DNA from 2 places in the Leuconostoc kimchii IMSNU 11154 genome. Region 1 is predicted to be linked to the other one. Evidence: predicted binding sites of a transcription regulator. Region 1 holds the regulator's gene; the other holds the start of a gene.

Evidence for each region. The regulator Rex, encoded in region 1, represses fermentation and respiration genes when NADH is low (regulators of the CRP and FNR family bind a similar motif). The targets are predictions, from matches to a motif close to TTGTGAANTANTTCACAA.
Region 2: LKI_RS03030 (DoxX family membrane protein) is a predicted target of Rex. The motif match lies at 10,789-10,806, and genes of this name have one in related genera.

The regions. Positions count from the first base shown of each region.
Region 1 covers NC_014136.1:1,405,543-1,421,614, forward strand. Annotated here, with positions in the region: gene LKI_RS07645 (Mur ligase family protein) at 1-144, opposite strand, end outside; gene LKI_RS07650 (C40 family peptidase) at 355-1,236, shown strand; gene LKI_RS07655 (thymidine kinase) at 1,419-2,024, shown strand; gene prfA (peptide chain release factor 1) at 2,149-3,222, shown strand; gene prmC (peptide chain release factor N(5)-glutamine methyltransferase) at 3,225-4,220, shown strand; gene LKI_RS07670 (L-threonylcarbamoyladenylate synthase) at 4,217-5,230, shown strand; gene LKI_RS07675 (phosphocarrier protein HPr) at 5,442-5,711, shown strand; gene ptsP (phosphoenolpyruvate--protein phosphotransferase) at 5,714-7,429, shown strand; gene LKI_RS07685 (RNA polymerase sigma factor) at 7,572-8,054, shown strand; gene LKI_RS07690 (anti sigma factor C-terminal domain-containing protein) at 8,047-9,066, shown strand; gene tsaB (tRNA (adenosine(37)-N6)-threonylcarbamoyltransferase complex dimerization subunit type 1 TsaB) at 9,118-9,828, shown strand; gene rimI (ribosomal protein S18-alanine N-acetyltransferase) at 9,812-10,369, shown strand; gene rimI (ribosomal protein S18-alanine N-acetyltransferase) at 10,344-10,754, shown strand; gene tsaD (tRNA (adenosine(37)-N6)-threonylcarbamoyltransferase complex transferase subunit TsaD) at 10,791-11,807, shown strand; gene LKI_RS07715 (redox-sensing transcriptional repressor Rex) at 11,967-12,617, shown strand; gene LKI_RS07720 (lipid II:glycine glycyltransferase FemX) at 12,623-13,660, shown strand; gene LKI_RS07725 (GtrA family protein) at 13,729-14,151, shown strand; gene LKI_RS07730 (HAD-IIB family hydrolase) at 14,148-14,966, shown strand; gene LKI_RS07735 (FUSC family protein) at 15,000-15,482, opposite strand; gene LKI_RS07740 (nitroreductase family protein) at 15,607-16,072, shown strand, end outside.
Region 2 covers NC_014136.1:512,093-528,164, reverse strand. Annotated here, with positions in the region: gene LKI_RS03075 (M24 family metallopeptidase) at 1-209, opposite strand, end outside; gene ccpA (catabolite control protein A) at 429-1,436, shown strand; gene LKI_RS03065 (acyltransferase family protein) at 1,557-3,407, shown strand; gene budA (acetolactate decarboxylase) at 3,578-4,291, shown strand; gene udk (uridine kinase) at 4,293-4,934, shown strand; gene LKI_RS03050 (MurR/RpiR family transcriptional regulator) at 4,990-5,841, opposite strand; gene gnd (phosphogluconate dehydrogenase (NAD(+)-dependent, decarboxylating)) at 6,046-6,954, shown strand; gene gntK (gluconokinase) at 7,060-8,598, shown strand; gene LKI_RS03035 (gluconate:H+ symporter) at 8,661-10,043, shown strand; gene LKI_RS03030 (DoxX family membrane protein) at 10,203-10,715, opposite strand; gene LKI_RS03025 (APC family permease) at 11,213-12,646, shown strand; gene LKI_RS03020 (aspartate aminotransferase family protein) at 12,711-14,045, shown strand; gene alaS (alanine--tRNA ligase) at 14,303-16,072, shown strand, end outside.

The DNA of each region.
Region 1 (16,072 bases):
TTTCTGAATACTTTGCAAAATATTTGGATCGATTGCAACTGCTATTTTTCCAGGCAGACTTGTGCCACCACGATGTAACACATCATGCAAAAGCCAATAGGTGCTTTTAGCTGCGATGTGTGCAAATGAACTTTTAAGTGTCATAATGTCCCCACTTTCATGTTTATAATTTTACCACGAGAGCACCGTTGTTGGTTAATTTTGATTAAATATTAAATTGATTCAATAACATAAGCACAGGTTTTAAAAGGGTGGCGTACCATAAAAAGGTCATGTTAAAAAGCAATAAAATTAATATTGGTACAAACTGGTTGTGTTAAGCTTAAGATAATCTTTTTGTCTGGAGAAAAAACAATGTTATCACGTCAAAGAAAACATCGCGCACGGAAAAAACATGTTAAAAATTATCAGCGTAAGAGTCTAGCAATTCTAATTATTGGCGGTGTCGCAGGTGTGTTAATTGTGACTAATCCACACCAATTATCGTATGTTATCGAACCCATACAAGCAATGACAATTAATACATCACAAACACTCACGACAACCACGGGTGAGAAAGTAACCTTTAAACGTGGGTTGACGAAGCGTTATTTAATCGTCAATGCAACACAAAAAAAGTTGATCGGCCTACAAACCATTGGCACAAAGACGTATTATTTTTCACCTAAAACTGGTGAAATGGTGTATGGTTTGCAGAAAATTAATGGCAGTAGCTATTATTTTGATCAAAATGGTGTGAGTGATACAAAGGTAGCGTATGAAAAAACAGCTTCATCAGTGGCCAGTCATAACAAAGTGATTGAAAAAGCAATTACAGGTGGCATGAAACTTGTTGGTAAAAGCCCATACGTATATGGTGGGGGAAGAACCCCGCAGTCTATTGCTCATAATGAATTTGATTGTTCATCATTTATTGCTTATTTTTACCGTCAAGCAGGACAACCATTGGTCGTCCAGTCAGCAGCTTCAACGACATTATTGAATCAAATTGGGACAGTAGTAGCATGGGGTGACATGAAACGTGGCGATATATTAGTGACGCCAGATACCTATACAGAAGAGCGACTGCATGCTGCTATTTATTTAGGAAATGGGTTTATCTTACACGATTCTGCGCCAACTCATGGTGTAGCCATTAGCCGGTTAACTGATTTGGTGAATGCTAAAACGTCAAAAACGTTAACGTGGTCGGATTTATTTAAACCTGGAACGGTTCGACAAGTTGTTGATGATTAACACAATGACTAACACGGTAATGTTAAAACATGTTGTTTTTTGTTGTGTTAAAAATTGTTATAATAGTAAGTAGCTGTTTCATTTTTATCGTTAAAGTAAGGGAGGGCAAGTGTTTTCGAAAATAACGGCGTCAGTAGGTTTTCAGCCATGACGTCACTATTTAACGTGGACACGTTAAACATATGGCACAATTATTTTTTGAGTATGGGGCAATGAGTTCCGGAAAATCAATTGAAATTTTAAAAGTAGCTCACAATTACGAATCGCAAGGTAGACAAGTCCTATTAATGACACCCATGATTGATACACGTGCTGGCGTCGGGGTCGTGTCCAGTCGAATTGGCTTGTCGCGCGAGGCTTTAGCTGTTAAACCGGAAGATGATCTGTTTGAATTGATTGCAGGCATGAAATCAGACAACTTAGCAGTTGTTTTAGTAGATGAAGCACAATTTTTGTCACCAAGCCAAGTGGATGAATTAGCTTATGTTGTTGATCACTTGCATATTCCAGTAATGGCGTTTGGTTTGAAACAAGATGCTTTTAATCATTTATTTGAAGGGTCACAGCGTTTAATTGAGTTAGCAGACAAGTTAGAAGAGATGAAAACCATTTGTTCATTTTGTGGCAAAAAAGCGACTACGCAGCTAAGAATTGTTGATGGGAAGCCACAACGTGCTGGTGAGCAAGTCTTTATCGGAGGCGACGAGGCTTATATTCCCACATGTCGGCGACACTGGTATCATCCTGATGCAGAAAAAATTGCTGCAATGTTTCCAATCAAAAAATAGGGTGATCGTTTGAAATTAATATAGAAAGCATACAATCAATGATATGATGCTTTTCGTACATAACAAGAATAAACATGTGAATGACTAGAGAATATGTTTATTGACATACTTTGGAGAATAAAAAATGGACCCAATATTTAAATCTTTACAAACAGTGGTTGATCGATATGATGAACTTAATGAACAATTAGCTGATCCAGAAGTAGCTGGTGATGGTCAAAAGTATATGGCTTTGTTAAAAGAAGCAGGTGAAATGCGCGACACGGTTGCTGCTTATACACGCTATAAGCAGGTTATACAAGAGATTCAAGATGCGGAAGATATGCTTGATGATGACGAATTAGCACCACTTGCAAAAGAGGATCTTAATACATTAAGACCAGAAAAATCAGACTTAGAGGCACAACTTAAAATTTTAATGTTACCAAAGGATCCAAATGATGATAAAAATATCATTATGGAAATTCGTGGTGCAGCGGGTGGAGATGAATCTTCCTTATTTGCTGCAGATTTACTGGATATGTATCGTCGTTATGCAGAAAAGCAACGTTGGGCATTGAGTATTATTGATGAAACAACAACAGAAGTTGGTGGCTACAAAGAAGTTGCGATCATGATTTCAGGTGACAATGTTTACTCCAAATTGAAATTCGAGTCCGGTGCGCACCGTGTACAACGCGTACCCTCAACAGAAACACAAGGTCGTGTGCATACGTCAACAGCGACCGTTGGTGTGATGCCAGAATTTGAAGAAATTGATTTTGAATTAGCTGAGTCTGATTTAGAAGAAGAATTTTTCCGTTCAGGTGGCGCGGGTGGTCAAAACGTTAACAAAGTTTCGACGGCAGTGCGTTTGGTGCATAAGCCAACGGGTATGATGGTTAAAATGCAAGAAGAACGTACGCAAATTAAAAACCGTGATAAAGCGCGTAAATTACTTGCCAGTCGCGTGTATGATTTTTATGCACAACAAAACGAAGCCGAATACGCAGAAAAACGTAAATCTGCTGTGGGTACGGGTGACCGTTCGGAACGTATTCGAACATATAATTATCCACAAAATCGTGTGACAGACCATCGTATTGGGTTGACATTAAATAAATTAGATCGCATCATGAATGGTGACTTGGGTGAAATTATTGATGCGTTTGTAATTGCCGATCAAACGGCTAAATTAGCTGAATTGAACAAAGCTTAAAGATGACAGAAAAACACTTTGAAACACCAAAACAATTTAAATCTGTCCAATCGGCACGCCACGTGACGTCTGATAAGTTGACGGCAACCAAGTGGTATGATTGGGATGACATTAGAAAACCAATCAAACCGGGAAATGTTAAAATATCCTTACTTGAAGGTCGAAAATGGGCGATTGAGGAGCTGACTGCTGTCGGGATGCCCAAAACAGATGCGCAAGATAATGTTGACTTTTTATTAAGTGGGGCATTAAATATTAATTATGCTTATTTACGTGCCAATATCACACGCACTATGCCTGCAGATTTGGCGACAGTGTGGCCCAAATGGATTGCCAAACTACTGGCTAATCAGCCAGTACAGTACATTTTAGGGCATGCGCCTTTTTATGGTCGTGAGTTTATAGTTGATGAACGTGTGTTAATTCCACGGCCTGAAACAGAGCAGCTCGTTGAATGGATTTTAAAAGATGTTAGTTCACAAATTGCGCAACCAATTTCAGTGTTAGATATTGGTACAGGTTCAGGTGCTATTATCGAAACATTAATGTTAGAAAATTCTGATATACGTGGATTTGCGGCTGACATTTCATCTGATGCGTTGGCAGTTGCTGAACTGAATGCACAACGTCTTGGCTTACACTATTTGCATGTGATTGAAAGTGATGTGTATAGTGCTGTAGCAGGACTTAAATTTGATGTTATTGTGAGTAACCCACCTTATATTGCGTCAACGGATGAAGACGAAATGGATATCAGTGTGTTGAATTTCGAGCCACGCACAGCCTTATTTGCAGAACACGATGGGTTAGCTATTTACGAGTTGTTAGCCGAAAAATTGGATGCTCACTTGACTGAACACGGTCGTGCTTATTTTGAGATTGGTTATAAACAAGGGCAACAAGTTGTTGATATCATGCAACAGGCGTTACCACAAGCAAAAATAACATTACGGCAAGACTTTGCAGGTCTGGATCGTATGATTCGAGTAGAAAAATGAAAACAACAATATTTACAACAGATCAACAAGCTTTGGCGAAAGCTAGCGCCTTATTAAAAGCAGGCGAAGTCGTTGCTTTTCCAACGGAAACAGTGTACGGACTTGGTGCTGATGCGACAAATGATTTGGCCGTTAAAAAAGTTTTTACTGCTAAAGGGCGTCCTGCAGATAATCCGTTGATTATGACGGTGGCAGATGTGTCACAATTAGAGGCTTATGTCACAATATCAGAAGCTGCTCAAAAATTGATGACACAATTTTGGCCGGGATCGTTGACTATTATATTACCTATCATTACTGGTCAGGTGTCAATGTTGGTGACAGGTGGTTTGCAAACTGTTGCTTTTCGTTTACCGGCCAATGACGTGACGCGCGAATTGATACGTATGACAGGTGTACCATTAGTTGGACCAAGTGCCAACTTGTCAGGAAAACCATCGCCAACAACAGCTCAGCATGTTTGGCACGATATGCAAGGTAAAATTTCAGGCATTGTTGATGATGGGCCAACTATGGTTGGTGTTGAGTCAACTGTGGTTGATATGTCTGCTGCTGTGCCGACAATTTTACGCCCAGGGGCTGTCACGCAAAATCAATTGCAAGAGGCACTTGGTGTAGCTGTGATTGATGCAACAAGCACGACATCAGTTGCAAGTGATGTGACACCTAAAGCACCAGGAATGAAGTATCGACATTATGCGCCAGATAAAAAAGTCGTCATGTTTGACCGACTAGATGCGTTAGACCTTAAATTAACATTGCAAAAAAATGATGTTGTGATGGCACAAGATGCAACAATTGCAGGGATGCAATTGCCTTTGTCACAAACTTGGTCACTCGGTGAAACGCTTGAAAATGCGACTGAACAGTTATTTGCTGGTTTGCGTTTTTATGACGATGACGATGAAGTTGCAATAATTTATGTTGAAAAAATGCCACCTGTAGGCATTGGTAAGGCGTTTAATAACCGATTGGCAAAAGCGGCAGGGAATCAAGAATTTAATGGGTAGCCTATGCGGTCAGTGATGACCGTTTTCATTTGCAGAAAACAACCTGTATTTTATATGTAAACGTTTACATTTGAAATGCCGTCAGATAGGCGTTTCTAGCGTTATTGCTTGATATAGCAAGGATTTGTGTAATGTTTTACTTGATATTTTGTAAGCGCTTTGATAAACTATATTCAGAAGCTGATTAACAGCTAAAAAGGAGAAATTAATTATGGCACAGTCAAAAGAATTTCATATCATAGCAGAAACAGGTATTCATGCGCGCCCAGCAACATTGTTGGTACAAGCTGCATCAAAGTTTACTTCAGATGTTACTTTGTCATACCAAGGTAAGGATGTTAACTTGAAGTCAATCATGGGTGTGATGTCACTTGGCGTTGGTCAAGGTGCTGATGTTACAATCAAGGCAGAAGGCGAAGATGAAACAGCAGCTATTGCAGCTATTGTTGAAGCCATGGAAACAGAAGGACTTGCAGAATAAAAATGTCTAATAACTTCAAAGGAATCGCGGCAAGTAATGGTATAGCAATTGCTAAAGCCTACTTGTTAGTCGATCCAGATTTGTCTTTTAGTAAGACAACAATTAAAGATGTGGCGGCTGAACAAGCACGTGTCGACGATGCTTTGAAGGCTGCTAGTGCTGATGTGGAAATCATTAAGGCGCGAGCAGAAAAAAACTTAGGTGCGGATGAAGCACAAGTTTTTGAAGCGCACTTAATGGTTTTGTCAGACCCAGAAATGTCGGGTGCCTTCAAACAGAAGATTGCTGATGACCAAGTGAACGCAGAACAGGCAGTCAAAGAAGTGACAGACATGTATATTGGCATGTTTGAAGCTATGACTGACAACGCTTATATGCAAGAGCGTGCGGCAGATATTCGCGACGTTACGAAGCGGATTTTGTCTCACCTCTTGAACGTGGCATTACCTAATCCAGCTTTGATTGATGAAGAAGTTGTCTTAGTATCAAAAGATTTAACACCTTCTGATACGTCACAACTTGATCGTCAATTTGTTAAGGGTATCTTAACTGATTTGGGTGGTCGTACAGCACATGCTTCAATTATGGCACGTACACTCGAAATTCCTGCAGTAGTGGGTTCTGAAGTGGCAACACAAGAAGTTGCTGCAGGTGTAACAGTCATTGTGGACGGCTTAACTGGTGACGTTATTGTAGATCCAGATGCTGACACATTAGCAGTTTATCAACAAAAAGCAGCGGACTATCTGGCACAACGTGCAGAGTGGGCTTTGTTAAAAGATCAACAATCTGTGAGTGCAGACGGTAAAAATTTTGTGTTAGGTGCTAATATTGGGTCACCTAAAGATATGGATGCTGTCCTAGAGAATGGTTCAGAAGGTGTTGGATTATATCGTACTGAATTCTTATACATGGAATCGGATCATTTACCAACAGAAGATGAGCAATTTGAAGCGTATAAAGCTGTTGTTGAAAAAATGGCTGGTAAGCCGGTAACTGTTCGTACAATGGATATTGGTGGCGATAAGAATTTGAGCTACTGGAAATTACCTGAAGAAGAAAACCCATTCTTGGGTTATCGTGCGATTCGTATTTCTTTGGATCAAACCGAAATTTTCAGAACACAATTACGTGCGTTGCTACGTGCATCTGCTTATGGCAATTTGTGGATTATGTTTCCAATGATCGCAACGTTGGCTGAATTCCGTAGTGCTAAAAAGGTTTACTCAGAAGAGCGTGCTAAGCTTGAAGAAGCTGGTGTAGCAATGGGTGACATTAAATTAGGTATTATGATTGAAATTCCAGCAGCAGCAGTCTTAGCAGATAAGTTTGCTAAGGAAGTTGATTTCTTCTCAATTGGCACTAACGATTTGATTGGTTATACGATGGCTGCAGACCGTGGCAATGACAAGGTTGCTTATTTGTACCAACCATACAATCCGTCAATTTTACGTTTGATTAATAACGTTATCGCTTCAGCACACAACGAAGGTAAGTTCGTTGCCATGTGTGGCGAAATGGCTGGTGATCCAATTGCTGTACCAATTTTAATGGGTATGGGATTAGATGAGTTTTCAATGAGCGCACCATCTGTTCTACAGACGCGATCATTGATGAAAAAGCTAAATACAGCTGACATGAAATTGTTAGCTGAAAAAGCTTTGGATGCCGAAACCAACGATGAAGTTGTTGCCTTGGTGGAATCAGCTACAAAGTAGCGCTTGATTATTTCAAAAATAAATTAATATTAATGAGCAAACTGTAAACATGACTGAAGTAATTCGGTCATGTTTGCAGTTTTTTATCGTCTTTTGTAACCAATCACTATCTTGTTCGTTATATCTATGAAAGGAGGGGTATATGGAAATTAATCGCTATGAAAAAATATTAGTCGATATTGCAAATGAAATTGTTGGTTTTTTAATTAATCAGGGTGTGGAAAAAAGTGATGCACAAGATATTATGCAGGATGTTTTTGTAAAATTACTTCAAACAGATATTATATTGACGCCAGATAAATTGCGGCCATGGTTGTATCGTGTTGCACTATCACGATTTTACGATATTTATCGTCGCCAAAAGCGTTACCGTGACATTCTACTAGAACAATATGGACAATATTCCGAAGTTGAACCAATATTGGCGGATTATAGTAGTTTGCAACGTGCATTGGGACAATTAAATGATTATCAACGGGCGTTGATCATTTTGCATTATGATGATCGAAAACGAATTAACGCTATTGCTGCGATTTATAACGTTAGTGAATCCAAAATAAAAGTAGATTTGTATCGAACAAGAAAGCAGTTAAAACACATGATGATGGGGTATGAAAATGAGTGACAATATTAATTTTGAAAAAATTGTTAAGATAGAAAAACGTAAAAAGATGTGGAAAACCATAGCAATTGCCTGTGCTGCGACGTTGGTAGTAGGTGGTGGTGGCGCATATGCTACTCATCAATTTGTAGGACATAAAATGCAAAAGGAAGCTGAAAAACAACAACGTCAGTTTAATATTGAGGATCTGATATATTCACCTAATATGATATCGACATCACAATATTTTTCAGTAACTAGAGCCACGCAAAGTACATTGAAAAGTGACCGTGAAAAAAACATTGATGGGTATCGTGTGTCTTACCCAGAAAAAAGTATCTCATTTAATATGAATGGCATTGAAAGTGCTTCTTCACAAACACCAAATGTTGTTTCTAAAAATGGTTCATCTAAAGAAGTGATTGCCACTAATCGGCAGTCTCAACAAAAAGAACCCTTATTTTTCAATGTGAAGTATGCCCATGCATATCAATCTGCCAAAGATCAAAAATCAATGTTAGCACCAAGCAAGCCAACACACGAGGCCAAAACTTTAGATCATTTATCAAATTCCTTAAGTGAAGTGGCAATCACATTCGATAAACGTTACAGCTATGATGACATTCGTCAAATGATGCCTGATAATGTCATGATCAATTATTATTGGCTGGGCATTAAGAGTGATAAACTAGATGCAACGCATGCCCCTTATATTGGTCTGAATGCTAGTGAAGATGGTACAGGAAAATTGACAGAAGGAACTGGAATTAAAGCAGGTCAAAATGAATTTTTCGGTTATCAAGGACTCAAACAAGCATTAAAAGATCAGTCTGGGCGACAGGTTATCGATAATATAGACATTGCAAAGGATGGTCAAAAACTGATTGCAAAAAATCTCAAATCAGCAACATTCGCTGGCGTAATTGTTACTGGGCGAACACAAAATTTAGCTAAACTAGATAGTCAGCATTATACGTTTGCGACAAATGTGGGTGTCACAACACCGATTATGCCGTATCAAGAGCCAATCAAATAACTTCTATCTCAACCACCGTTTGGTGGTTGTTTTTGTGTTAAAATATAAATTATGAAGATTCTAGCATTTGATACAAGTAACCAGCCACTGACAGTGAGTTTGGCGGAAGATAATAACGTTCTACGGGTTTTCTCGACTAACGAGGCACGTAATCATTCTATTCAATTGTTGCCAGCCATTCAAGCCACGTTGGCAGCACAACAATGGACATTATCCGATATTGATCGTATCGTCGTAGCGCAAGGGCCAGGCTCATTTACTGGGTTAAGAATCGGCGTGACGGTGGCTAAAATGCTAGCTGATACATTAAATATAGCCTTGGTTGGCGTTTCTAGTTTGGCCATTTTAGCGCAAAATGTGTCGAATGAAGGATTAGTTGTGCCGTTATTTAATGCGCGTAATGATAATGTTTTTTCAGGTGTTTATCAGAACGGTGAAAATGTTTTTCCTGATGCGCATCAACCCCTCATTAATTTGTTTGCTTGGCTAGCCGAACGTGACGAAACAGTGACGTTTTTGGGTGATACCGATATTTTTGCAGAAAAAATTGCAGAAAAATTTGGCACACAGGCTCATGTATTAACACCAAGTGAGAGTTTACCTGACGGGCAGGGTATTGTTTCTTTAGGCATAAAAGCCACGCCAATTGCAAGCATTGCTGACTTTAATCCACAATATTTGCGAAAGACACAAGCAGAGTTGAACTGGATTGCAGCACATCCGGGTGAGGATAACCCTGAAAATTATGTTTTTGAAGTTTAATCGGCATCATAAATTACCCGCGGCATTACCAAAATTTGAACAAAAATTAGTTGACACTAGAGGGTATTCGTTTATATTGAGACGAGCAACTGTTGAAGATATTGATAGTTTAGTACATATTGAGGAAGCTGTGTATGCTGGTAAGGCACCATGGTTATTGCGTGATTTCTTGAGTGAACTATCTAGACCGCGTTTACGCCTGTATTTAGTAATTCAACGAAACGATCAAGTGATTGGTTTTGCAGGCGCAGCTTATAATCGTGAGAAGCAGGATATACATATAACGAACATTGCGATTGTGCCTATTTGGCAAAAAAATGGGCTGGGGACGTTGATGATTGAGGAATTAGCGGCTTTTTCAAGGGCCGTTGGTGTGACAACAATGAGTTTAGAAGCACGTGCTTCTAATCATGGTGCCATGGCTTTATATCAGCGATTAGGTTTTTTGAAAACGGATGTAAAGAAGGGTTACTACTTTGGTGATCATGAAGATGCAATTACAATGGTAAATCATTTTGAACATAAAATTAGCGACAATTGAAGATAGTCAGCAGATATTTGAAATTGCCGAAGCTGCCTTTTCACCGTCTCCTTGGCCAAAATCACTATTTGAACATGAGTTAACAAGCCCTAGAAGCCACTATTTTATTGCCGATGGTGGTTTTGTAGGCGTGACGCAAATACTCGATGAAGTTGAAGTTGGTAGTATTGCTGTACACCCAAATAGCCAACGTCAGGGATTGGCCTTTCAACTCTTGACTCGGGTTTTTACGTTATCTCATGCACAACGTTTTTTGTTGGAAGTAGATGAATCGAATGAGGCAGCGATTCATTTGTACGAAAAATTGGGATTTAGTGCGTATTATCGTCGAGAAAAGTACTATAAAAATGGACATGCGGCCATAATGATGGAAAGGAAAGTGTGAATACTGAGGGCATGCCTCTGTTCACGTTGTGATATCATGACTAAAATTATATCATTTGAATCAAGTGCAGACGAAACAAGTGTGGCTATTGTTGAAGATGGCCATATTATTTTAAGTAACGCTGTGGCGACACAAATTAATTCACACCAAAGATTTGGCGGTATTGTACCAGAGGTTGCTAGCCGACATCATATTGAATGGATCACACGTGTATTAGATGATGCTTTACAAACAGCCAATGTGAAGCCAACAGATTTAGATGCCGTAGCTGTGACATATGGTCCAGGGCTGGTTGGCTCATTGCTTGTCGGATTAATGGGTGCTAAAGCCTTTGCTTTGGCACATAATCTACCAATTATACCGGTTAATCATTTGGCTGGGCACATTGCTGCCGCTAATTTTAATCAACCGATCGTCTATCCTGCGCTGGCGTTAATGGTGTCTGGTGGGCATACAGAATTGGTTTTAATGCATGAGGAAAATAGCTTTGCGGTACTTGGTGAAACACGTGATGATGCTGCAGGCGAAAGTTTTGATAAAGTTGGGCGATTACTGAAATTACCGTATCCAGCGGGTAAAACAATTGATGAAATGGCACATCGCGGGCAAGCAACAATTAAGTTCCCAACTGCCATGGCACATGAAGATAACTATGATTTTAGTTTTTCTGGCTTAAAAAGTGCCGTGATTAATTATGTCCATCATGCAGAGCAAAAGGGCGAAACCATTGATCATGATGATTTAGCCACAAGTTTTCAAAATGCAGTTGTTGCTGCACTCATAGGTCGCACACGACGCGCATTAAATGATTTCCCAGTAAAAAGTTTTATCTTAGCAGGTGGCGTGGCAGCTAACACCCAACTACGTCAAGAACTGTCGACGTTATTGGGAACAATACCAGAGACACAATTTATACCAGTACCACACCAATATACAGGTGATAATGCTGCCATGATTGGTGCAGCGGGATATTGGAATTATAAACAAAACAAGTTTGCAGGGCTGGATCTTAATACAGATCCAGGATTAGACTTTGACTTATTAAAGGGATGATTAGATTGTGAATGTATCACTATCTTTTGCGGATGAGCTTATGTTTATGGTATAATAGTTATGCAAAAGTTCACAAACTGAACAGAAAAATAGATTAATATATGTATAATGCCGTCAACCTGTGTTGATAGGTTTTATCATCACAAACTGGAGAAACTTATGACACAACAACCAAAAATTCCACGCGCGACAGCAAAGCGCTTACCTATTTACTATCGTTACCTCACATTTTTGAATGATGCGGGGACAGATCGTATTTCATCTGCAGAATTAAGTGATGCGATTAAATTTGATGCGGCTACAATTAGACGAGACTTTTCTTATTTTGGTGCTTTGGGTAAGCGTGGCTATGGTTACGATGTGAAAGCATTGCTTGATTTCTTTGCAAATGTTTTGGACCAAGGGAGCCTCATCAACGTGGCCCTAATCGGTGCGGGTAATTTGGGACAAGCTTTGATGAACTTTAACTTTCATCAATCTTCCAACATGCGTATTTCAGCGGCATTTGATGTAGATGAAACACGTGCTGGTACAATCATGGCTGGTGTACCCATTTACGCAATGACAGAGTTAAAAGAACAAATGACAGCACAACGTATCAACATTGCTATCTTAACAGTGCCTCAAAACGTGGCGCAAGATATCACGGATCAGTTGGTTGATGCTGGCGTGAAGGGTATTTTGAATTTCACGCCATTACGTGTCACAGTACCAAGTGGTGTGCGTGTACAGAACGTTGATTTAACAAATGAACTACAGACATTAGTTTATTTCATTGATAACTATGGTTCAATTACGACAGGATTATAAAAAGTATGGCCATTTTAGATTTAAATGATTCAAAAAAAGTTGCTGCCTATCAAAAATTTGTGCGTGAAGACCCACGAGGTCAGGTGACACAAGATCCTTTGTGGGGTGAGTTAAAAGCTAATTGGGGTCATGTCTATGTTTATCATGAAACAGATGGTAAAATTGACACTGTTTTAACTGTATTAACGGTTGAGGCTGTTCCGGGTAAGTTATTAGGCTATGCTGGACGTGGCCCAATCGGTGATGTGACAAATATACAGCTTATTCGATCCATGATTGATGAGGCATTAGAAGCATTACCTGATAATGTCTTCCTCATTCGCTTAGATCCCGAAGTATCCTACAGTGATGCCTTAAATACCGCATATCAAGAGGCAGGATTTACGACACGCAATCGTGCAGTTAAAAATATGCATGGCAATATTCAGCCACGAAAAAATGTGGTTCTATATTATGATGGTCGCGGTGAGGGTGCAAGCCCGATTACGAATGAAGTTGAGCTGATGACACACTTTAAACGGGACTATCGTAACCAAATCCGCCGTGCTGCTAAGGATGGTGTAACGGTCACGAGTGGAGATACGCAATCAGATATTGAAGCATTTTTTGATACTTATGTTATGATGGCTGCGGCACAAGGTATTACCCACCGGCCTATAAGTTATTTTCTAAAAATGCAAGAATTGTGGCAAGGAACTGGTTTATTTAAAGTATTTCTGGCGCATTATGAAGGTCAAGTGATTGCTAGTGGTATTGGTTTCAGTTATGGGGATGAAATTTGGTATATGTATGCTGGATCAAATCGCCAATATGCTAAGCACTATGGACCATATGCTGTGCAATGGGAAATGTTAAAATGGGGCTTATCTCTAGGTAAAATTGAATACGATTTTGGTGGTGTTGGTGACTTTGTCCCCGAAGATGGGCTATACAAGTTTAAACATGGATTTGCCTATCATGATCCACATGCTGAATATATTGGGGAATTAGATTGGGTTGTAGATGAATCTGGTTATCAACAATATATTGCACAATTCAATTAAGTATGTCGTCTGATGGCGGCATTTTTTAGTGCATTATGATATAATTAATAGATTATATTGGAGTGATTATGTTGAAGTTTAAAAATTTAGTCACCAAATATCAAGCCATCTTGTTGTATGTGATATTTGGTGTGTTAACGACAATTGTTAATATTATTGTCTTCTTTTTATTTTATAACCAATTACATATGGGCCATAATATTGCCTACGTCGTGGCGTGGCTTTGGGCGGTACTGTTTGCCTATTTAACTAATCGTGTTTGGGTGTTCCATTCAAAAAATACGACGCTTAAAAGTATCATCAAAGAAATTTGGCAATTTTATTTAGCACGTATTTTAACTGGTATTATCGGTTATTTTATTTTAAGTGTTGGCGTGGATATTCTAAAGCAAGATGCTAATATTTGGAATATTGTGCAAAATATATTTGTGATTGCTTCGAATTTTGTACTCAGTAAATTGATTATTTTTAAGAAGAGGGCAGAACAATGACAATTAAGATGATTGCATCCGACATGGATGGGACATTTCTAACAGCTAATGATATTTATAGTCAGGGCAGATTTGAACGTATTTTGGATCAACTAGCAGCACGTGATATGCATTTTATTGCCGCTTCTGGACGTCAGGTTAAAAATTTGCAAGAACTTTTTGAACCAACAATTTCAAAGGGTTATGAAATTGATTTTGTAGGTTCAAATGGTGCGATGGTGGCAACATCTCAAGAACAATTATATTCTGTTCATTTATCTGCTGAACAACTACATAAGGTGATTGATTGGAATGCGAGAAATCCTGAGTCAGCTGAAAATATTATCATTATGACGGGAGATCGTGCAACGTACGTTTCCAACCATGCAACTGGTCCTGTAGCGCAGATGGTGTTTCAGTTTTATCCAAATGTTAAACAAGTTGAGAAGTTAATGGCTGTTGATGATCATATCTTAGAGATCACTTTTGTTTGGCCAAATAATGAGGTACAGCAGCACGTAGCTGAATTACGAGAAATATTTGGGGATGAGTTACATGCAACAGGGTCAGGATTTGGTTCAGTTGACGTGTTAGGCAAAGGCGTGGATAAAGCTGCTGGATTGCAAGTTTTACAAGATTACTATGACGTTTTGGATAGTGAAGTCATGACCTTTGGTGATAATGGGAATGATTTAGAAATGTTACAAAAATATGAACATGGCTATGTGATGCCAAATGCTGACAGCTTTATGCTGGAGGCCATACAAAAACGAGCATTGAACACAAATGTTAATGATGGTGTGTTACAGACAATTGAAAATTATTTAGGCATATAAAAAAGATCGCAAGCAGCGATCTTTTTTATATGCCTAATTTTTAGGGTCTGGTGAGGCAAAACGATTAACACCGATTGCCACAATGACGCCAATAAAGGTATCTATAATACGGTCAATGACATATAATACCGTCGCACCAGCAGGTATATTCAAAGAAATCATTAGAAGTGCAGCTAGTGCACCAATAACACCGCTATTGAAATTAAAGCCATCCAAAAAAACAATGGCAATAATAACGAGAAATGGCAAAAAAATCATAGAAACCCATGTTGCGTTATGAGTATGAGCATGCACTAAAAAGTAGATTAAAGCCAATATACCACCGACTAGGTTTGACATGAGACGTATTTTTGCAAAGCTAAGTGTTTTATCCCAACTTTCACGTAAGGCAAAGACTGATGCAAGAGCCGCAACGAATGGGGGCCTGTTAAAAAAATAAAAAATAATAATGATAAGCATAACGGCCATCGCCGTTTTCATAGTACGTAACCCAATACGGAACCGACCAAACTGCATAACGACCTCCAGTAATATTCTTATTATTTTATCATAAAAATATGGTAAAATCTATGTAACAATAAAAGGAGATGTGACGTAGAGAAAATAATATACTAAAAAATCATCTGCGCAAATAATAGTCATGTCAAATACAACAATAGAATTACTCAATAACCATAAATCAATTCGTGCTTTTACAAATCAAAAAGTATCAGATGAGATTGTTGCTACTATTTTGACTGCTGCGAATGCTGGTCCTAATATTAATAATTTTCAGCCGGTCACATTTATTGAAATTACAGATCAAAAGTTTAAGGCCGAGATTACCAAACAAGTTGGCATGGCGTATATCGAAACCGCAGCCCGATATTTCGTCGTAACAGTTGATTTTAATAAGGACTTAATCGGTCTGACACCAGAACAACAGCAAGTTGCTGAAAAAAAGTTATCAACTTATAGTATGCTTGAGGGAGGAATCATTTCAGCTGGTGTGGCACTAGGTCGAGCTCAAGTTGCTGCTGAATCACTTGGATTGGGAAGTGTCACCATGGCGGGCGCATTACGTTCATTTGAATTATATGAAGAACGGTTAAATTTGCCTAAATTGG
Region 2 (16,072 bases), 890 kb from region 1:
CCGCTGGCAGTCATGCTGTGTACTTCAAGGGCTGGGCCAAACAAAAAAGGCTCATGATCAGGTAAGATGACTAAAGCTAAAACACGTTCAATGGGATCGGATTCAAATCCCGTTAAATAAGAGATACTATGGAAGTTGGTTAAAATTGCGCCTGAGAGTTTTTGCGCATTTATCCAGGCTGTTAAGGTAGCGATTTTTTCTGTATTCATTAAAAATTCCTCGTAGTTTATATTAATTACATTTTAACACTGTTATAAGAAAAATTCTTTTCTTGTAACAAACAGTAAGAACAATGAAAACTTATAAAATCGGTGTTGTAAGCGTTTGCAAATTGTTTTTTTTTTGATATAATAGATAGAGGTATATTGATGAATTAACATGACAATAATTACAAAGTAGAAAAAATAAAGTTAAAAGAAGGTTCTCTCATGCAAAAAAAAAGCTCAGCAACAATATATGATGTCGCTCACCGCGTAGGTGTTTCATTAGCAACGGTATCACGTGTGGTGAACGGTAATAATAATGTTCGTGAGTCAACAAAACGTAAAGTATTAGATGCGATTGAAGAATTAGGTTATCATCCCAATGCAGTCGCACGTGGATTAGCGTCAAAAAAGACAACAACTATTGGTGTTGTTATGCCTGACGTCACAGATATGTACTATTCAGAGCTTGCACGTGGGATTGATGATGTTGCTAATATGTACCATTACGATGTTTTGTTAACTAATACAGACGAGGATCCTGTTCGTGAAACGATGGCGGTTAACAATTTAGCTAGCAAACAAGTTGATGGTATTATTTTTATGGGTAATGAGTTAGAGCGAGAAGTGTTAAATACCATTGCAGGTGTCGATGCGCCCGTTGTTTTAGCTGGGTCTGTTGATGGTGAAGGCAAGTTGCCGAGTGTTAATATTGATTATGTTGAGGCAATTAAAGAAGCAACAACAACAGTTATTAAAAATGGACACGATCGTGTTGCGATTGTTACTGGTCCTGTAACACATGCAATTAACAGTCTACACCGCATTTTTGGGTATAAAGCAGCCTTGGAAGAGATGCAAATAGCATTCGATGACACCTTGTTATTTGCGACCCATCAAGATTATTCTGCAGGATTGCAAGTTGCTGAGAAAATTGTGTCTGCTGGCGCGACAGCTGTCATTGCCTATGATGATGAAGTTGCAGTCGGTATTATGAACTACTTACGTGATAATGGTAAAAAAGTACCCGAAGATTTTGAAATTATTACTTCTAACGATACTAAATTCACACTTGTCACACGACCTGAAGTAACGTCTATTGGTCAGCCAAAATATGATATAGGTGCAGTTGCTATGAGAATGCTGACTAAGTTAATGAATAATGAGATTATTGATGATACGCAAATTAAATTGCCACACACATTAGAACGTCGAGGGACGACACGTAATTAGTATGTTCATCTTAAAGAAATATAACGGTAACAATTGACATTTATTTGTAAAAAAAGTAAACTAATAAAAGTGGTTTACTTTTTATTTTGAACAAATTACTAGGGAAGGTTTCTGTCTCAAATGATTAAAAGACGTTACATTGCTGGATTTGATGGACTACGTGCAATTGCTGTGATAGGCGTGCTTGCGTTTCATTTGATGCCATCTAAAATTGTTGGGGGATGGCTTGGTGTACCATTGTTTTTTGTTCTGTCTGGCTATCTTATTACAGATATACTTATTCAAGAGTATGATCAAAATCATTTTATTGCACCCCTAAAATTTTATATGCGTCGTTTAAAGCGGCTTTATCCGGCTTTAGTTGGTATGTTGTTGATGACAACTACGGTTATTTTGTTATTTGATCAACAATTAATTTATAATTTACGTCGTATTTTATTAGCAAATTTAGTCTATCTATATAATTTTTGGGCTATCAGTAACGGTGAATCTTATTTTCAGCAATTTGGTGGTGCTTCACCGTTTACACATCTTTGGTCTTTGTCAATTGAAGGGCAATACTACTTTATTTGGCCATTTGTCGTTTGGGGTGTTTTGAAATGTCGTTTCAAGCGAGAATATGTTGCATTGACTTTGTTTTTGTTGTCGATTGCGAGTGCGGCTTTGATGGCGATATATTACCAACCAGAAAATATTAATCGTGCCTATTACGGTACCGACACACGGTTATTTGCTATTTTGTTAGGGTCAAGTTTAGCATTTGCCTGGCCATCTAGTAAACTACAAAAAGATATCACTGTGCAAGCTAAGAAAATATTAAACAATACAGGCTTAATTGTTTTTTTGATCATGATTAGTGGGTTTTTGTGGCTAAACGGCCAACAGAATGTGACGTATTATGGTCTGATGTATCTTTTTACTGTGGCAATTGCTGTACTTATCGGTGTCATTGCTCATCCGGCTTCATGGTTTTCTAAGGCACTTAACAATAAATATTTGAATTATATCGGGACACGCAGTTATAGTATCTATTTGTATCAACTACCTGTATTTGTTTTTTATGAAAAATTTGTACCGAATTACAAACCAACAACTTTAAACTTAATCATTGAAGTGATTCTTGTACTTATTGTCAGTGAGTTGAGTTATCGTTACGTTGAAAATAGTTTTCGTTATACTGTTAAAATAAAAAATGCAATGCATCGACTCACGATGTCTAGAAACCTTTTTTTTGGCAGTTTGACACTTGTACTCATTTTTATTTTATTTATCGGACAGGGTGTTTTGGACCCAAGGGCTGGTCAGGATCATCCAGAAACAAAGCTGCAGAAAAAACTTAAGAACAATCAATCTGCGGTGGCTAAACAAAACGCTGCTGCAGAAAAAAAATCAAACACAGTAAATGATAAGACAACAAAATTGACGGCCGACGAGAAGTCATTAATTGCTACCTACGGATTGAAGCAAAAACAATACATCGCTTTCAAGGATATGCCCTTCAAAGCAATTGGAGATTCTGTCATGCTTGATGCAGCACCATTTTTGCAAGAAATTAATAAAAATATGGTAGTCGATGCCGAAGTTGGACGTCAATCGTATGAAACGCCCAAAATTGTTGATCAAATGGCAAAGCAAGGTAAGTTAGCACCAAATATGTTAATTGGCTTGGGAACAAACGGTGAGATTAAGCGTCAGGATTTGGATCATATGATGAAATCGTTTGGTTCAAAACGTCAGATTTATTGGATGAATAACTTTGTCCAAAGTCGGCCGTGGCAAAATGACAACAACAATATGCTGGCTGATGCAGCAAAAGATTATAAGAATTTGCATGTCATTGATTGGTTTGGACTCGCAGAGCAGCATGTAGATTGGTTTGCTGATGACGGGGTCCATCCCGGTGCAATAGGAGATAGACAGTATGTTCGCCTATTGGTCGAAGAAGTTGGACGCGTTAAGCATATTGATTAAATAGTACTTTTATGATCACTGGCCGACCGATAAACGAAAAAATAGGTCGTCGAAAAAATATTTACGAGTTAATAATATTTTTGGGGCTTTACATCCATTTTTATTAGCTTAAAATAAGAAGTAATAAAGAACGGAGGAAGCGTGTGTATTAAACACGTAAATATAAAACGATGAGTAGTTTATATCAACACGGTACGTTAGCAATGTTAATGGGGAAGCAGATGCAGGGGACAGCCTCAGTTGCTGAATTATTGGCACACGGTGATACTGGTATTGGTACTTTTGAGGGCTTGGATGGTGAAGGTATTATTTTGGATGGTAAAGTCTATCAAGCCTTAAGTAATGGTCAAGTTGTTCAAGTGACGGATCAAGATGTATTATTGCCATTTGTTTCTGTACATTTTCATGAGCCAACAGAAGTTTTGCCTTTTTCAGAGGTAGATTTTGGCACGTTAAGTTCAAAATTAGAAAAATTTCAATTAGATAATATTTTTGCAGCAATTAAATTTCACGGCAAATTTTCACATGTGCACACGCGTGTAGTTGCTAAACAAACAATACCATTTCCAAGTTTATTAGATGTCTCAAAAAACCAACCCGAATTTCATAGAGATGATGTCGCTGGTACCTTAGTTGGCTATTATGCACCTGAGATATTTAATGGACCAACTGCTGCTGGTTGGCACGTACATTTTTTGTCAGACGACAAAAAATTTGCCGGGCATGTTTTGGATTTTTCTGCAACAGAAGTAGATGGGACATTGCAGTTGTTTGATGATTTTATTCAGCACTTACCAATTGATAATGCTGAATTCCGTGATATGTCACTTGATTTGGATGGGTTGTCGTCGGGCATTAAGGCCAGCGAAGGAAGGAAAGCGTAAAATGGTGCAAAAACCATTAGTTATCGGTATTACCGGTGGATCAGGTTCAGGTAAAACAACGGTTAGTCGCGAGCTTGTGCGTCGCTTAATAGAAGATGGTTCATCTGCTATTTTGCTACAGCAAGATTCATATTATAAGGAACAATCTGATAAGCCAATGTCTGAGCGTGTTTTGACGAATTATGATCATCCTGATTCATTCGAGACAGATTTATTTGTTTCGGACCTGCGTCGGCTGTTACGCTATGAGACAATCAATAAACCAATATATGATTATGAGAATCATACACGTTCTAAAGAAGTTGAGCATGTTGAACCAGCTGATGTGTTAATTGTTGATGGCGTCTTGTTATTCAATGACGAAAGAGTCCGTGATATGCTTGATATGAAAATATTTGTTGATACTGATGATGATATTCGCTTTTTAAGACGCTTGGAACGAGATATTGATGAGCGTGGGCGAACCGTACGTGGCGTTATTGAACAGTATTTGGCAACTGTGAAACCGATGTATCATCAGTTTGTGGAGCCAACTAAGCGTTATGCTAATATTATTGTGCCAGAGGGTGGCGAAAACCTCGTAGCAATTGATATGCTTACAAACCAAGCCAAGGCGATGCTGAAAAAAAACAATACGGTTTGAAATCAGATGTTGTGAAACAAAAATAAAATGCCTTGCTAAAGACTAGCAAGGCATTTTAATGTGCACGGGTTTCTTCAATGACATGACGCATGGTATCAACTACATGCTGTGTTTTTTGTGATAATTGTGAACCTACTATGGTGAATAGGGTATCAATGATTGTAATTTGAGCAATTAGGGAACTCATGGATTCACTACGGAAATTAATTTCCTCAGCAAGAGATAATAAAACAAGGTCTGCAATTTTTGCCAATGGTGAGTCAGCAAAAGAGGTGATCGCAATAATTTTAACGCCATTTTCTTTGAGCTTTTGGGCAATTAATAATGTATCTTTGTTACGCCCAGAATGTGAGATGACAACTGCGGTGTCATGGTTGTTCAGTTTAACTGCCTGCATCAACTGAATATCATAATCTGGGTGGGCAATCACATCTAGCGGTGTGCGTAAAAATTTGTGGTAAGCATTAAAGGCAACCAGAGAAGAGCCACCAATACCAAAAAAACCGACGCGTTTAGCAGCAATTAAATAATGACTGGCCTTGTCAAGTGAGTCAGCAGTCAAGTTATTAACCGTAGCATTCAAGGCATTACTTGCTCCCGCAAACACTTTTTGACCAATTGCTTTAACATCGTCATCATCAGTAATTTCGCCAAAGAAGCCAACGGTATTTGTGGTTGACGATGCACTTGCTAAAGCAACTGAAAAGTCGCGAAAGGAGTCAAAACCAATTTTTTTAGCAAAACGAGAAATTGTAGCTGTAGACACGCCTGAACCAATAGAAAGCTCCTGAATGGTCGATTCTCGTGCACGCTTTGGGTCATTAATAACATAGTCAATGAGTTTGTTTTCGGTACGATTAAATTGTTTTTTTTGAGCGCGGAGTTGCGCAATAATGTCACGGGCCATAAGTTATACTTCCTATATGATATCAATCGCGTTAATAGACTGACAACAATAAATATATAGTTAGTATATTAAATGTCGTCATATTAATATACTAACTATACAAGATTAGAAAACTTTTTACAATAACGGGGTTGCAATATGTAAAAAATTTTCATATAATTAAAGAGTAATACAAATACAAAAAACATAAGAGGTAAGTAAACCATGAAGTTTGCGATGATCGGCCTTGGTAAGATGGGCTTGAACTTGGTAAAAAACGCTGTTGACAATGGTCACGAAGTTGTTGCATTTGATTTGAATGCTGATTTCGTTAAGGCGGCAACTGATTATTCATCATCAATCGAGAGCGCATCAGACATCGATGATATGTTGTCAAAGTTGCCTTCACCTAAGGCTGTTTGGGTAATGGTACCAGCTGGTGTACCAACTAACTCAACAATTGATACTTTAATTGAAAAGATGGACAAGGGCGACATCATTATTGATGGTGGTAACTCTAACTATAAAGACAACTTAGAGCAAAACAAGCGTACAACTGCTGCAGGTATCAAGTTCTTTGATGCTGGGACGTCAGGTGGTATGAATGGTGCTCGTAACGGCGGTAACTTCATGATTGGTGGAGATGACGCCGAAGCATGGAAGATTATCGAACCATTATTCAAGTCAATTGCTGAAGAAGACGGTTACTTGTATACAGGCCGTTTGGGATCAGGACACTACTTGAAGATGGTCCACAACGGTATCGAATATGGTATGATGCAAGCGATTGCTGAAGGTTTCGAAGTATTGGAAGCTTCTCAATTCGACTACGACTATGAAGCTGTTTCAAAGTTGTGGAACCACGGATCAGTTATCCGTTCATGGTTGATGGAATTGGCTGAAGAACAGTTTGCCAAGGATCCACATTTGGATGCCATCGCTGGTCGTATGCATTCATCTGGTGAAGGTAAGTGGACAGTTCAAGAATCATTGGACTTAGAAGTGCCAGCACCAGTGATTTACTTGTCATTAGCAATGCGTTATCGTTCATTGCAAGATGATACATTTACAGGTAAAGTTGTTTCAGCATTGCGTAATGGCTTTGGTGGACATGCAATGGATTCTGCTAAATAATAATATAAAGAACTGTTCAGTGTTTGAACAGGAGCTCCCGTAAGGGAGCTTTTTCTGTATTGAGTGAATATTGTCCAACGGTTAGCAAGGAGTTGAGGTAAAAATATGGAATACATGATTGGTGTGGATTTAGGAACAACATCAACAAAAGCAGTTTTATTTAACGACCAAAATCAGGTTGTCACAACTGCTAACAAAGCTTACCCGTTATATCGTGATTTACCAGATATGGCTGAAGAAGATTTAACAGAAATTTTTGACGCATTAATAGCCGCCTTACATGAAGTTGTCGGTCAAATTAATTTTGAATCGGGAGATACATTGGCTGCCGTGTCATTTTCATCAGCAATGCATTCACTTATTGCTTTTGATGCTAATTGGCAACCATTAACGCGTGTCATTACCTGGGCAGATACGCGCGCTGTAAAGTATACGGAAGAGTTAAAAGCATCAGGTCTAGGACATGAGATTTATAAGAAAACAGGGACACCGATTCATCCGATGGCACCTTTGTCAAAACTATTATGGCTTAAGGCTGAACATGCTGATATTTATAACAAAGCGGCACATTATCTTGGCATTAAAGAATATTTGTTCCATCGCTTGTTTAATGCCAACAAGATGGACATTTCATTAGCCTCTGGCACTGGTTTATTTAATATCTTTAATCTCGATTGGGATGATCAAGCGCTCGAAGTAACAGGTATTAATCGTGCGCAATTACCACAACCAGTTGAGCCATATGACTATGAAACACATATGGCTACTGAATATGCCACAGCAATTGGTTTACCTAGTGACACACCATTTATATACGGTGCTGGTGACGGACCGCTATCTAATTTGGGCGTTAATGCCGTAAAACCAGGTGTTGCGGCCATTACAATTGGTACTTCAGGTGCTATTCGTGTTGTTTCTGATAAACCAGTTATTGATCCAAAAGGGCGTACATTTACCTATGCTTTAGACAAAACGCATTGGGTTGTTGGTGGACCAGTTAACAATGGTGGCGATGTTTTCCGTTGGGCGCGTGACAATATGTTTGATGCTGAAAAATCAACAGCTGCATTGCTGGGAACCGATGCTTATGATTTGATGACAAAAATTGCTTCACGTGTTCCTGCAGGTTCTGCAGGACTCATTTTCCATCCTTACTTAGGTGGTGAGCGTGCACCAATTTGGGATGCTAATGCGCGCGGCTCGTTTTTCGGATTAAACCATGGACATACGAGAGCACATATGTTGCGATCGGTGCTTGAAGGCATTACCTTTAATGTTTATATGGTTAGTCTAGCTTTAGAAGAGGTAGTCGGAGAGTTACATTCTATTCAAGCCACGGGCGGATTTGCCCGTTCACCATTATGGCGCCAAATGTTTGCTGATATTTTTGAGCAACCAGTTACTGTACCTGAAGCGTTTGAATCTGGCTCGTTGGCTGCTGTTATCGTTGCACAAAAGGCCTTAGGTAAAATTGATAATTTATATGATATTTCAAAATATATTGGTTCTTCGAATACTTATCAACCCTTACCTGAAAATTTTGAAGCTTATCGAGAATTAGCACCAATATTTATTCGTTTGTCTCGTCAACTACAAACAGAATATGAAAATATTGCCAATTATCAACGAAAACATACAAAATAATTCATTAAAATAAATTAATTTAGGAGAAAACGTGTTATAGAGAAACACGTTACATAAAACACATGGAATTCGTCATGTTGATCGTATCAATTTTGATTTTGTTACTTCTTATTGCAAAGTTTAAATTAAATACGTTCGTTTCGTTAATTATAACTGCTTTTATTTTGGCATTGTTGCTTGGTATGAAGCCAATGTCAATTCCCGATGCTGTTCTTGGTTCTCAAGGCGTTGGGAATATATTAGGACCAAACTCAGTTATCTTTATTTTTGGAGGTATGATTGGTCGGTTAGTTGCCGATGCGGGTGGTTCATATCGTATAGCTAAAACATTGATTGATTGGTTTGGTGTTAAAAGGTTACAATGGGCCGTTTTAATTGCATCATTCATTATTGGTATTTCGATGATTTTCGGTGTTGGCATGGTCTTGTTAATACCAATCGTGTTCGCTGTTGCTATTGAATCTGGCGTACCGTTGCTATACTTAGGTGTTTCAATGACGGCAGCATTATCATCAGCTCAGGGATTTTTGCCACCACAGCCAGCACCGACAGCCGTTGCCTCTGCTTTGGGTGCAAATATTGGCATGATGCTCATATTTGGTTTGATTGTATCGATTATCACAGCTATTGTTGCTGGGCCTATGTTTACAAAACTTGCACAAAAGTATGCACCAGACGCTTTTCAGTTTAAAACAGAAATTGCTGCTGTTGGGCCAGTTAAGGAGTATGACTTAAAGACAACACCTAACTTCGGATTATCTGTGTTAACTTCAGTATTTCCTTTAATATTTATGATCATTGCTACGATTTATAAATTGATTTATACAGGTGGTGTCACACCTAAAAATCCAACATTGTTGGATCAAATCATTGAATTTGCTGCTAATCCAGCGGTTGCCATGACTATCGCTTTAATATTTGCCATCTTTACAATGGGTATTTTGCAACACAAGTCAATGACTGAGGTTAGCAAGTCGTTAAACGCCGGTATGACATCAGTTGCCGGCATTCTATTGATTGTTGGTGGTGGTGGTGCTTTACGAGGCGTATTGGTAACGTCTGGTTTGTCTGATAAAATTGCATCTACTTTCCAATCTGGTGGTGCAATGAGCCCCATTGCTATTGTTTTGTTTGCATGGGCTGTTGCAGCTATTTTAAGAGTTTCAGTTGGATCTGCAACTGTAGCTGGAATGACTGCTGCTGGAATTGTGACGGGTATTTTAGCTGCTAACCCAGGTAATACATTATTACCCGTATTTGTTGCCTTAGCGATTGGTGCTGGTTCATTAATTGCATCTCACGTCAATGATGCAGGATTTTGGATTTTTAAAGAATTTTTTGATTTAACTGTTAAACAAACATTTCAAATTTGGACTGTTTTAGAAACGATTATTTCTGTCACTGGCTTAATTATTATTTTAATTTTAACAGCTATATTTGCTTAGCCTAAAGAACTAATGATGTATCCTGAAAGTTAAAGTGATTTTGGGGATATCTTCACCCGTTAATAAATAAAAAACTAAAATAGAAAAACCAGTGATTATTTGAAAAAAATAATCACTGGTTTTTTAATTATAAAGTTATTATGCAAAACATGGTAATGTTTAAATCTTAATATCGTTTTTCAAAAATGGTAACTTGGCGCGTAAAAATGGTGTGACCCAACGATCCAAACCGAGTTTACCAGAATTATATCCGCCAATCAACAATAAAGCACCTATAAAAATAAAAGTGGGATTTACTGATACGACACCAGCACCAAGGTATGAAAAATTCATAACGAGCCCAAAGAATGCTGCTGCTAAAGTTAATGTACCAAACAGTAGGCCCAAACCAACTAATAACTCTCCCCAAGAGACCAAGAAAGAAAAAGCAGCTGTTGATTTACCATGGTTAGTTGAAAAGTTTAAAAACCAGTCATACCAGGGAAATGCGACGGTTTTATCTGGTGTCAATACTGGATTTTTAATTGCCCCTATAATCAACCCAGATGCATCAAAGCCACCTTTAGCTGTTATTTTCGACCAGCCATCAAGTGTCCATTGATAACCTAGATAAACACGTAGGATTGTTAAAATCCACATTGCAGTTTTTGAATTGCGTAGCCATTGAATCATAATATATTCTCCTATTATTATTTACAATTTCTATACGTAATATCTATTACAATTAGTAAGTATACAGAGCGTTTTGTGAAATGTCAAACAATTTGTTTTTAACGATATCTCAACCGAAAAAAAATATTAAACTGATAAAAATGGCATGAAATATTATGAAAGATGATCTGAATCAATCTAATTTTTAGCATGCTATTTGCTTGATGTTGTATAGTATATTTTTTGAACGGTGGGTTATTCAAGTATGGCTATTTGATATGTTATGGTAAATATGCATATTTTTACGAATTTAATACAAAAATTAGCTTGCATTGCAGATATATTAGTTTCAATAAATTATGATTTTTAGCTATTGTGGTTGATTATTTTATTACTGAAGCCTAACAAAAGTAATAATTTGATGGGCATAAACTTTAAATTTATGGGGAACATTGACAACAAAATTAGAAAATGTTAATATATTAAAGTAAGTTTTATGAAGTTGAGGGGACAAATATATGTCAGAATCAAAGCCAAAGACAGGATGGTTACACAAAGCAACGCCAGCTAGTTTTGTATCAAGTGATCGGCATCTACGTAAAACGTTGGGTGTTAAAGAAATGTTAGCTTTAGGTATTGGGACGATCGTATCAACGGCAATTTTCACGTTGCCAGGTATTGTAGCGGCGAACCATGCTGGCCCAGCCGTTGCAATTTCCTTTGTTATTGCTGCTATTGTTTCAGGGTTAGCTGCGTTTGCCTATGCTGAATTTGCTTCAGCGTTGCCGTTTGCAGGTTCTGCCTATTCGTGGGCCAATGTTGTTTTTGGAGAGGTCTTTGGCTGGATTGCTGGATGGGCACTTTTAGCGGAATATTTTATTGCTGTTGCGTTTGTCGCTTCCGGTTGGTCAGCAAACTTTAAATTATTTCTTGGATCACATCATTTGGTCCTTCCGCCTGCTTTGGCTGGATCGTTTGCTGCTGGACACGGTGGCGTTATTGATATTGCTGCACTATTTGCTGTTTTAGTTGTAGCTGTCTTATTGTGGCGTGGTACAAATACAACTGCTCGCGTTGAAAATGTGTTGGTTGTTGGTAAAGTAATCGTTATTTTGATTTTCATTGGTGTGGGGTTAACGGCAATACATCCTGGGAACTATGTACCATTTATTCCAGCACATAAGCCAGGAACGGAATTTGGTGGTTGGTCAGGAATTTTTTCAGGAGCGTCTCAGATCTTCTTAGCGTATATAGGTTTTGACTCGATTGCATCTAGTTCTGCCGAAGCAAAAGATCCTAAAAAAACAATGCCACGTGGTATTATTGGATCGTTAATTATTGCTACAATATTATTCGTAGCGGTTGCACTTGTCTTGGTGGGAATGTTCCACTACTCAAAATATGCTAATAATGCAGCGCCTGCCGCTTGGGCGTTATTACATTCAGGACATGAATTCACGTCTAACTTGTTGTCTGTTGTCGCGTTATTAGGGATGTTTACAGCCATTATCGGCATGATGTTAGCAGGATCACGTTTACTTTATGCTTTTGGACGAGATGGCTTGCTCCCAAGTTTCTTAGGAAAAGTAAATGATAAAGGGTTGCCTAACAATGCCTTGTTAGTATTGTCTGTCATTGCTATTTTAATTGGTTCCGTGTTTAGTTTTACTGAACTAGCTGGTTTAATTTCTGCTGGTACGTTGATTGCTTTTATCATTGTGTCACTTGGCATTTATGCCTTACGTCCCCGTGAAGGGAAAGATATTCAGGAACCTGGTTTTAAAATGCCATTTTACCCAGTGATGCCAGCTTTGGCAGCTTTGGGGTCTGGATTTATTTTCTATGAATTAGATAATCAAGCAAAAATGTATGCTTTTGGTTGGTTCGTAATCGGTCTTATTATCTATGCCATTTATGGATCTAAACACAGTAAACTATCTCAAAAAAAATGAGACGAAAAGTCCTGATTTGACAGGGCTTTTATTGTACATAAATTTAGATGCGAGGGAGTCGTATATGTCGGAAAATAAAAAAATTTTAGACGAAGAGAAAATTATTTTAGCAGATGCAACACGTGTTAAATATTTTGATATTGTGATTGATCATGGACAAGGCGCTATTATTTCCGATGCTGACGGTAATGATTATATCGATTTATTGGCGAGCGCTAGTGCAACAAATATTGGGCATTCACATCCAAAAGTTGTTGCAGCTATCTCAAATCAAGCTAAAAAATTAATTCAGTATACACCGGCTTATTTTGCTAATCCAGTGACTGCATTATTAGCAAAACGTTTGGTAGATATCACACCGGGTAACTTTCAAAAGCAAGTTGCTTTTGGTAATTCAGGTTCAGATGCTAATGATGCAATCATTAAATTTGCAAGAGGCTACACTCATAGGTCCTACGTCGTTAGTTTTACAGGTGCTTACCACGGATCAACCTATGGCTCTATTTCTATCTCTGGTGTTAGCTTAAATATGACCCGAAAAATTGGTCCGTTATTGCCAAATACGATAAAAGTACCATTTCCAGATCAGAACCAGCGAGCAGTTGGTGAGAGTGATGACGACTTTTCAGATCGTTTGTTCAAGCAGTTTAAGTTGCCATTTGAGACCTACTTACCAGCTGATGAAGTTGCCTTAGTGATTATCGAACCTATTCAAGGGGATGGGGGTATCATTAAAGTACCACAAAAATATATGTCACTGGTTTATGAATTCACGAGAGAACATGGTATTGTATTTGCAGTAGATGAAGTCAATCAAGGGCTAGGACGTACTGGAAAAATGTGGTCGATTGATCATTTTGGTATCGCGCCTGACATGATGAGCATAGGTAAATCATTGGCAAGTGGTTTACCGCTTAGTGCAGTTGTTGGCCGTAAGGAGATTATGTCGAGCTTGTCTGCACCGGCTAATGTTTATACAACAGCGGGTAATCCAGTAACCGCGGCTGCTGCTATGGCAACACTGGACGTTCTAGCAGAAGAAAATCTGGTTGCGCGTTCTGAAAAACTAGGTGAATTAGCGCGAGACTTTTTTGAACAAGCAGCGCATAGCTACTGGTTTATTGGGGATGTTCGTATATACGGTTTAAATGGTGGTATTGATATTGTTGATGAAAAAGGCCAACCAGATAATCAAGCAACAACGAAATTAATTTATCGTATTTTCCAACTTGGCGCTATAATGATTAGTTTACGTGGCAATACACTACGTTTTCAGCCACCTTTGGTTATTACGGAAGCGCAATTGAGCCAAGCGTTTAAAATATTGACCCAAGCATTTAATGAATTAGAGGCAGGAACGTTGTCCTTGCCAGAAACTGATAATCATATTGGTTGGTAATGTGCTATAATAATCTAAGAAATCTGGATATATAAAATTTTGAGCTCGATCATCAGAAATGTGTTGGTTAATGTAAAACACACGGCAGTAATTTTGTGCTCCCAGATTGTACTACTGTGACTAAAAAGTTACCGCGACTCAGCGTTATGAGCTATGAAGGTAAAGATGACAGATCATTACAAATTGCGGTGGCACCACGGTAACACGTCCGCATTTTGTTTTGGTCTTTTTATAATTAAATCCGGGAGAATATATCAATGAAAGAATTCAGTTCTGCAGAAGTACGTCAAATGTTTTTAGATTTTTTTGCTTCAAAGGGTCATGAAATTGTACCTTCTAAAAATCTCATTCCACAAGATGATCCAACGTTATTGTGGATTAATTCTGGTGTGGCAACCTTGAAAAAGTATTTCGATGGTTCAGTTATACCAAATAATCCAAGAATTACCAATGCACAGAAGGCCATACGAACCAACGATATTGAAAATGTTGGAAAGACAGCTCGCCATCACACATTATTTGAAATGATGGGTAATTTTTCTATTGGCGATTACTTTAAAGATGACGTTATTCCTTGGGCGTGGGAACTGTTAACTAGTCCAGAATGGTATGGTCTGGACAAAGAACTGCTATATGTGACTGTTTATCCAAAAGATCAGGAGGCCAAAAAGATTTGGCAAGAAAAGACTGATATTTCAAACGACCATATTTACGAAGTAGAAGATAACTTTTGGGATATCGGCGAAGGACCTTCTGGTCCTGATTCAGAAATTTTCTTTGATCGTGGTACGTCGTTCCAAGATTTGCCTGACAATGATCCAGAAATGTATCCTGGTGGCGAAAATGAACGTTACTTAGAAATTTGGAATATTGTATTTTCTCAGTTCAATCATTTGCCTGGTTTAACTGATAATTCACAATATCCAGAATTACCACACAAAAATATTGATACTGGCATGGGACTGGAACGTCTTGTCTCTGTTTTTCAAAATGGACGAACTAATTTTGATACGGATTTGTTTTTGCCAATTATCCAAGCCACATCAGAATTATCCAATAATTTTGTGTATGACAGTAATAAAGATTCAGATAGCAACACAAGCTTTAAAGTCATTGCTGACCATATTCGAGCGATTACTTTTGCTATTGGTGATGGTGCGTTGCCTTCGAACGAGGGGCGTGGCTACGTGATTAGAAGATTGTTACGCCGAGCAGTGTTACATGGACAAAAATTAGGTATTCAAGGTGAGTTTTTAACGACGTTAGTGCCAATTGTAGGCGAAATTATGAAAAGCTATTATCCGGAAATTTCGGAAAATACGGCTAAAATTCAAAAAACCATTGCTGCAGAAGAAAAAAGGTTTAATGCAACATTAACGGGTGGCCTTGCGTTATTGAACGATGTCATTTCGGATGTTAAATTGGCTGGTAAGACACAACTATCTGGTGCTGTCGCGTTCAAATTATCTGATACTTATGGTTTTCCGCTAGAACTCACACAAGAACAAGCCTCTGATGCAGGTTTGACTGTTGACGTCGTTGGTTTTAATGAGGCCTTGCAAGCACAACGTACACGTGCACGTGCAGCGCGGTCAACTGATAAGTCAATGGGCGTGCAAAATGCTGTATTAACGGACCTTAAAGTCCCTTCAAAATATGTTGGTTGGTCAGAGACAGCTGTTGATGGTGCAGAAGTTGTAGCTATTATTGGTCAAAATGAGACAGGAATTGACGCGTTACTTCAGACAGCAGTAGCAAATAGTCAACTACAGTTAGTATTTGATACAACACCATTTTATGCTGAAATGGGCGGTCAAGTCGCTGATTTTGGTGATGTTTTAAATGATGAAAATACGTTAATTGGAAAAATTATAGATGTTCAGAACGCGCCAAATGGTCAACATATCCATACAGTAGAAGTTTTGTCTGATTTTAAATTAGGTGATAAGGTTAATCTTCGTGTTGATATGGCACGTCATACGGCTGTATCTAAAAACCATACGGCAACGCACATGCTTGATCAAGCA